One region of the Pseudomonas sp. S3_B08 genome, then DNA from elsewhere that is predicted to be linked to it. Evidence: predicted binding sites of a transcription regulator. Region 1 holds the regulator's gene; the other holds the start of a gene.
What was found. Region 1 encodes sigma-54, which starts transcription at its own class of promoters, with help from an activator protein. Its sites were predicted from a motif close to ANTGGCATNNANNTTGCTNT; they were not measured.
Positions count from the first base shown of each region.

Region 2: the regulator sigma-54 is predicted to act here: its motif matches at 1,479-1,498, upstream of flgB (flagellar basal body rod protein FlgB).

Region 1 covers NZ_CP162750.1:5,773,500-5,777,602, forward strand. The annotation lists gene rapZ (RNase adapter RapZ) at 1-853, opposite strand, end outside; gene ptsN (PTS IIA-like nitrogen regulatory protein PtsN) at 856-1,320, opposite strand; gene hpf (ribosome hibernation-promoting factor, HPF/YfiA family) at 1,332-1,640, opposite strand; gene AB4N73_RS25935 (RNA polymerase factor sigma-54) at 1,714-3,204, opposite strand; gene lptB (LPS export ABC transporter ATP-binding protein) at 3,371-4,096, opposite strand; gene lptA (lipopolysaccharide transport periplasmic protein LptA) at 4,096-4,103, opposite strand, start outside.
Region 2 covers NZ_CP162750.1:3,221,719-3,225,821, reverse strand. The annotation lists gene AB4N73_RS14595 (chemotaxis protein CheV) at 1-294, shown strand, start outside; gene cheR (protein-glutamate O-methyltransferase CheR) at 341-1,168, shown strand; gene flgB (flagellar basal body rod protein FlgB) at 1,539-1,949, shown strand; gene flgC (flagellar basal body rod protein FlgC) at 1,953-2,396, shown strand; gene flgD (flagellar hook assembly protein FlgD) at 2,412-3,140, shown strand; gene flgE (flagellar hook protein FlgE) at 3,172-4,103, shown strand, end outside.

The DNA.
Region 1 (4,103 bases):
TGAGGTCGCGGTGGCGAACCTGGACGTTCTTCAGGGTTTTCTGCAGGGCCTGACCCAGACGTTCGGTCAGGTAGACGGAGCGGTGATGCCCGCCGGTGCAGCCAATGGCAATGGTGACGTAGGCGCGGTTGCTGGCGGCGAAGCGTGGCAGCCACTTGTTCAGGTAGGCGTAGATGTCCTGATACATTTCTTCGACATCCGGCTGCTGCGCCAGGTACTCGGCCACCGGTGCATCAAGGCCCGACTGAGCGCGCAGCTCCGGTTTCCAGTACGGATTGGGCAGGCAGCGCACGTCGAACACCAGGTCGGCGTCGACCGGCATGCCGCGCTTGAAGCCGAACGACTCGACCAGAAACGCCGTACCGGGCTCCGGTTGATTCAACAGGCGCAACTTGATGGTGTCGCGCAGTTGATACAGATTCAGACTGGTGGTGTTGATCTTCAGGTCGGCCAGATCGGCGATCGGACCGAGCAGGGCGGTTTCGTCGTGAATCGCCTCGGCCAGTGAGCGATTGGCGTTGCTCAGCGGGTGACGACGACGGGTCTCGGAAAAACGCTTGAGCAGGGTTTCTTCATCGGCGTCCAGGTACAGCACATCGCACTTGATATGCTTGGCACGCACGTCTTCGAGCAACTCAGGGAAACGTGACAGATGGCTGGGCAGGTTGCGCGCATCGATCGACACGGCGACCAGCGGCTGCGCCAGTTCCGTGTGAATCAGCGCCCGCTCGGCCAGTTCCGGCAGCAAACCGGCCGGCAGATTGTCGATGCAGTAGTAGCCGTTGTCCTCAAGGACATTCAGGGCGGTACTTTTACCCGAGCCCGAACGGCCACTGACAATGATCAAACGCATGATTAGTGCCCGTTCTGCTCGTCCAGTACGACCTGGTACAAGGCTTCATTGCTCGGAGCGCTGCGTAGCTTGTCGCGCACTTCCTTGCGGTCGAGCATGCTGGCGATCTGGCGCAACAACTCCAGATGCGCGTCGGTTGCGGCTTCCGGGACCAGCAATACGAACAACAGGTCCACCGGAGCGCCGTCGATGGCGTCGAAATCGATCGGGGCTTCGAGGTGCAGCAGGGCGCTCACTGGCCCCGCGCAGCCCTTGAGGCGGCAGTGGGGAATGGCGATGCCGTTGCCAAAACCGGTGGAGCCGAGTTTTTCACGGGCGATCAGCGCCTCGAAGACATCCTGCATCGCCAGATCCGGCACTTCGCGGTGGATCAGGTTGGCAATCTGTTCGAGGGCTTTTTTCTTGCTGCCGCCCGGCGCGTTCACTTGGGAACGGCCGGGGGTCAGGATGGTTTCAAGTCGGATCATGGATAGGGGTGTTAACGACCGGTCGCGCCCTGGAGGAGGCTCTGGGTCTTTTCCTTATGCTTTTTGAGTTGGCGATCCAGCTTGTCGGTAAGTGAGTCGATCGCAGCGTACATGTCGGTATCTTCTGCGTTGGCGACCACTTCACTGCCGGGAATATGCAAGGTGGCTTCGATCTTCTGTTTCAGCTTTTCGACGCACATCGTGACCTGCACGTTGGTGATCTTGTCGAAATGTCGCTCCAGTCGCTGGAGTTTTTCCTCGATGTAGGAACGCAGAGGTTGGGTCACTTCCAGTTGGTGTCCACTGATGTTGACTTGCATACAGCTTCTCCTTCGTTGCCAGTGCATAAAGCGGCAGGCCGAAAAGCCTGCCACTGGAACGCTGTAACGTGGCTTACATCAACCGCTTGCGTTCGCTCGAAGGCGCGATTCCGAGGGATTCGCGGTACTTGGCGACGGTGCGGCGAGCCACCTGAATGCCTTGTGCCTCCAGTAAACCAGCGATCTTGCTGTCACTCAACGGCTTTTTCTGATTTTCCGCAGCGACCAGTTTCTTGATGATCGCGCGGATCGCCGTGGACGAGCATTCGCCGCCTTCGGAGGTGCTGACGTGGCTGGAGAAAAAGTATTTCAGCTCATAAATACCGCGCGGGGTATGCATGAATTTTTGTGTGGTCACCCGGGAAATCGTCGATTCGTGCATGCCGACCGCTTCGGCGATGTCATGCAATACCAACGGCTTCATTGCTTCGTCGCCGTACTCGAGGAAGCCGCGCTGATGTTCGACGATCTGCGTGGCCACTTTCATCAGGGTTTCGTTGCGGCTCTGCAGGCTCTTGATGAACCAGCGGGCCTCCTGCAACTGGTTGCGCATGAAAGTGTTGTCGGCGCTGGTGTCGGCACGCTTCACAAAACCGGCGTACTGGGCGTTGACGCGCAGGCGAGGCACCGATTCCTGGTTCAGCTCGACCAGCCAGCGCTCGTTGTCCTTGCGCACGATCACGTCGGGAATGACGTATTCGGCTTCGGTCGACTCGATCTGTGAGCCGGGACGCGGATTGAGGCTCTGCACCAGTTCGATGACCTGGCGCAGCTCGTCTTCCTTGAGCTTCATGCGCCGCATCAACTGGCTGTAATCGCGGCTGCCGAGCAGGTCGATGTAATCGGCGACAAGCCGTTTGGCCTCGGTCAGCCACGGCGTCTTCGCGGGCAGCTGGCGCAATTGCAGCAGCAGGCATTCGCTGAGGTTGCGGGCGCCGATACCAGCGGGCTCGAATTGCTGGATGCGATGCAGGACGGCTTCGATTTCGTCGAGCTCGATGTCCAGTTCCGGATCGAACGCTTCAAGAATTTCTTCGAGTGTTTCGTCCAGATAGCCCTGATTGTTGATGCAGTCGATCAGGGTCACGGCGATCAGGCGATCGGTGTCGGACATCGGCGCCAGGTTCAGTTGCCAGAGCAGATGACTCTGCAGGCTCTCGCCGGCCGACGTGCGAGTGGTGAAATCCCACTCATCGTCATCGCTGCTCGGCAGGCTGCTGGCGCTGGTCTGGTAGACGTCTTCCCAGGCAGTATCCACTGGCAGTTCGTTGGGGATGCGCTCGTTCCAATCGCCATCCTCGAGGTTATCCACCGTCGGGGCGGTTTCCTGGTAGGAGGGTTCCTGGATTTCGGCGGGCTTCTGTTCGGCGTTGTCGGCCAGCGGATCGGCGTTGTCGAAGTCGTCGCCTTCTTCCTGGCGCTCGAGCATCGGATTGGATTCCAGAGCCTCCTGGATCTCCTGTTGCAGGTCCAGGGTCGACAATTGGAGCAGGCGGATGGCCTGTTGCAGCTGCGGTGTCATCGTCAGCTGCTGGCCCATTCTCAAGACTAGCGATGGTTTCATGGCAGGGGCTTAACACCTTATTCGCCGGCGCTTTGCGCCATCCACTACAGGGCGCCGAAGCGCCAAACTTAAGCAAATTATATGCCTGAAACTGAAGTGTTTGCCTAGAGCGCTGTAACAATTAAAGCGGATAAATGCGCCTTGAATCGATACAGCGCTGTCGCGCTTACAGGCGGAACTCGTGACCCAGATACACTTCCTTGACCAGATCGTTGGCCAGGATGGTCTCGGCATCGCCTTCAGCGATCAGTTGACCGTCGTTGACGATGTAAGCGGTTTCGCAAATATCCAGCGTCTCACGCACGTTGTGGTCGGTGATCAGCACGCCGATGCCCTTGGCCTTGAGGTGATGGATGATCTGCTTGATGTCGCCGACCGAGATCGGGTCGACACCGGCGAACGGTTCGTCGAGCAGTATGAATTTCGGTGCCGTCGCCAGGGCGCGAGCGATTTCCACCCGGCGGCGTTCACCACCGGACAGGCTCATGCCGAGGTTGTCGCGGATGTGGCTGATGTGGAATTCCTGCAGCAGGCTTTCCAGCTCCTTGCGACGACCGGCCTTGTCCAGCTCCGGGCGGGTCTCGAGGATCGCCATGATGTTGTCGGCGACCGACAGTTTACGGAAGATCGACGCTTCTTGCGGCAGATAGCCGATACCGGCCTTGGCGCGGCCGTGCATCGGCTGGTGGCTGACGTCCAGATCATCGATCAGCACACGGCCCTGATCAGCCTGCACCAAGCCGACGATCATGTAGAAGCACGTCGTCTTGCCGGCGCCGTTCGGGCCGAGCAAGCCGACGATCTGCCCGCTGTCGATCGACAGGCTGACGTCACGCACGACCTGGCGGCTTTTATAGGCCTTGGCCAGGTGCTGAGCTTTCAGAGTTGCCATTACTGGG
Region 2 (4,103 bases), 2.6 Mb from region 1:
GCGCTGGATTACCTGCGCAAGCTGGTCGACGAGGGCAAGAAGCCGGAAGAAGAGTTCCTGATGATGATTTCCGACATCGAGATGCCGGAGATGGACGGGTACACCCTGACGGCGGAAATCCGCGGCGACGCACGCATGCAAAAGCTCCATATCATCCTGCATACTTCGTTGTCGGGGGTATTCAATCAGGCGATGGTGAAGAAAGTCGGTGCTGATGACTTTCTGGCCAAATTCCGTCCTGATGACCTCGCATCCCGGGTAGTCGACCGGATCAAAGCAGCAGATATCAGCTAGGGGCCTTCTGCCCCTGGCGGTCAACACGATTTAAGAGGCGGCATCATTGTCTACGGGTAATTTGGATTTCGAACAGTTCCGGGTCTTCCTGGAAAAAGCCTGTGGCATTCTGCTCGGTGAAAACAAGCAGTATCTGGTCTCGAGCCGTCTCAACAAACTGATGGAGCAGCAAGGCATCAAGTCCCTGGGTGAGCTGGTACAGCGCATCCAGACCCAGCCGCGCAGCGGTTTGCGCGAGCAGGTGGTCGATGCCATGACGACCAACGAAACCCTGTGGTTTCGCGACACCTATCCGTTTGAAGTCTTGAAGAACAAGGTACTGCCGGAAGCGATCAAGGCCAGCCCCAACCAGCGTCTGCGGATCTGGTCGGCGGCCTGCTCGTCGGGACAGGAACCGTACTCGCTGTCGATGTCGATCGACGAGTTCGAGCGCAGCAACCTGGGTCAGTTGAAGATGGGTGTGCAGATCGTTGCCACCGATCTGTCGGGCCTGATGCTCAACAACTGCAAGACCGGCGAGTACGACAGCCTGGCGATCGGTCGCGGTCTGTCGCCGGAACGCCTGCAACGCTACTTCGACCCGAAAGGGCCGGGGCGCTGGGTGGTCAAGGCGCCGATCAAGAGCCGGGTGGAATTCCGCTCGTTCAACCTGCTCGACAGCTATGCGGCGCTGGGCAAGTTCGACATCGTGTTCTGCCGCAACGTGCTGATCTACTTCTCTGCCGAAGTGAAGAAGGACATCCTGTTGCGCATTCACAGCACGTTGAAGCCGGGTGGGTACCTGTTCCTTGGCGCTTCGGAAGCGTTGAACGGATTGCCGGATCATTACCAGATGGTTCAGTGCAGCCCGGGGATTATTTACAAGGCGAAATAAGCGGTTTGCGCTGATACAAAAAACGGGAGGCCCGCAAAGGCCTGCCGTTTTTTTATGCCCGAATTATTTCCACGAACACCACGAACCCCCTGTGGGAGCGAGCCTGCTCGCGAAAGCGGTCTGTCCATAAGACAGTTGGCGCCTGACACGCCGCCTTCGCGAGCAGGCTCGCTCCCACAGGGATCTGCGCTGACCTGGCAAGGACGGCAAGCGGCAGAAAAGCGGCATCCGGCGGTAACCGGTTGCCGCTTTTCTGGCATTGCCGCTTAGCCTGTTCGGTGCAAAGCCCCGGAATACGGGGCTTTGTTCATTTGGCACGGCGCTTGCTAAAGCTCAAGTACGAAAAACCGGTCACCTGAAGGTTCCCGACATGAGCATCAGCTTCGACAAAGCGCTGGGCATTCACGAAAAGGCATTGGGCTTCCGCGCCCAGCGTGCCGAAGTGCTGGCCAACAACATCGCCAACGCCGACACCCCGAACTACAAAGCGCGGGATCTGGATTTCTCCAAAGTGCTCGAAGCACAGACCGAGAAGACCAAGACCGGCGGCCACTTTGCCCTGAACATGACCAACAGCCGGCACATCGAGGCTGAAGGGCTGGGCAACGGCGACGAGTCGCTGATGTATCGCACGCCGATGCAGCCTTCGATCGACCAGAACACCGTTGACGCTCAACTGGAACAGTCGAACTACGCGGAAAACGCCGTCGGCTTCCAGGCCAGCTTCACCTTGCTCAACAGCAAATTCAAAGGGCTGGTGTCAGCCCTGCGCGGAGAATAATCCATGTCCCTGTCCAGCGTTTTCAACATTGCCGGCAGCGGCATGAGCGCGCAGACCACGCGTCTGAACACCGTGGCTTCGAACATCGCCAACGCCGAAACCGTTTCGTCGAGCATCGACCAGACCTACCGCGCCCGTCATCCGGTGTTCGCCACCATGTTCCAGGGCGGCCAGGCCGGCGGCAGCAATTCGCTGTTCCAGAACCAGGACGCGGCCGGGCAGGGCGTGCAGGTACTCGGCGTTGTCGAAGACCAGAGCAACCTCGAAGCGCGCTACGAGCCGAACCATCCGGCTGCCGACGCCAAGGGCTACGTCTACTACCCGAACGTCAACGTGGTGGAAGAAATGGCTGACATGATTTCCGCGAGCCGCTCGTTCCAGACCAACGCGGAAATGATGAACACCGCCAAAACCATGATGCAGAAGGTACTGACCCTCGGTCAGTAATAAGGGGCGACTGCCATGAGCGTTACGGATACCACCAGCAGCCTGAGCATGAACGACATCCTGGCCAACTCGTCGAAGAAGGCCAGCAGCACGACGTCGGGCGGCATCGCTTCGGCGACCAACAGTGCCACCGGCGGCCAGGCGCTGGGCAAGGATGCTTTCCTGCAATTGCTGGTCACCCAGCTGAAAAACCAGAACCCGCTCGACCCGCAGGACAACAGCGCTTTCGTCGCGCAGTTGGCGCAGTTCAGCAGCCTTGAAGGCATCACCACGCTGAACTCCACCGTCAGCGGCCTTGCCGGCAACTACAACTCGTCGCAGGCGCTGCAAGCGTCGTCGCTGGTCGGTCGCAACGTGATCGTGCAGACCAACACCGCCCAGCTCGATGACCCGAGCAAAGGCCTGACCGGTTCGGTCACCGTGCCTTCGTCGATTGCTGGCGGCACCGTGACCATCACCGACAAGGACGGCAAGACCGTGCGCACCATCGACCTGGGCAGCCGCGCTGCCGGCGATGCCAGCTTCACTTGGGACGGCAAGGACACCGCCGGCACCGTGGTTCCGGTCGGCACTTACACGTTCAAGGCCAACGCACCGATCAACGGCACCGCGACCGACCTGGCGACTTACCTGCCAGCGACCGTCAACAGCGTGACGATCAGCCAGACCGGTGGCGAGCTGATGCTCAACCTGGCCGGCAAGGGCACCGTTGCCCTGTCCAAAGTACAAACCATTGGTATATAGAGCCGACTAACCCGGCACGAAGGAGTGGAACATGTCTTTTAACATCGGCCTTAGCGGTCTCTATGCCGCCAACAAACAACTCGACGTCACCGGCAACAACATCGCCAACGTCGCCACCGCCGGTTTCAAATCCTCGCGCGCAGAATTCGAAGACGTCTATTCGTCGACTCGTCTGGGCAGCGGCAGCAAAGTGATCGGCAACGGCGTGCGCCTGGCCAACGTTTCCCAGCAGTTCACCCAGGGTGACATCAACAACACTGGCAACGTGCTGGACATGGGCATCAACGGTTCCGGTTTCTTCACCATGAGCAACAACGGCTCGATCTCGTACACCCGTGCCGGTACGTTCAAGGTCGACAACGCCGGTTACATCACCAACACCGACTACACCTCGCGTCTGCAGGGTTACGGTGTGGATGCCAACGGCAAGATCATCAACGGCGTGTTGACCGATCTGAAGATCGACACTTCGAACCTGGCGCCGAAGTCGTCTTCTGCGGTGACCTCGAGCATCAACCTCAATTCGTCTTCGCCAGTGATCGTTGATACCGGCGCCAGCGCCGTCAAGTTTGATCCGTCGAAGCCTGAGACTTACACCAAGTCCTTCAGCACACCGATCTATGACACCCAGGGCAACGCCCACGTCATGGACCAGTACATGGTCAAGACTGGCGGGAACACCTGGAAGGTTTACACCCTGGTCGATGGCCGTAACCCGGACGCTACCGGCAGCAACCCTGTGACCACTGCGCCGGTTGCCTCGACATTGTCGTTCGACAGCTCCGGCAAGCTGGTTCAGGTGAGCACGCCTAACCCGGCGGATCCAGCCAACCCGATCATCAGCAGCGATCTGAAGATGACCGGCTGGGTGCCGGGCACTGTGACCAATGGCGTGTTTACGCCTAACGGCGCGGCAGCGAACCCGAATGGCGTGACCATCTCGATGGCCAACACCACTCAGTA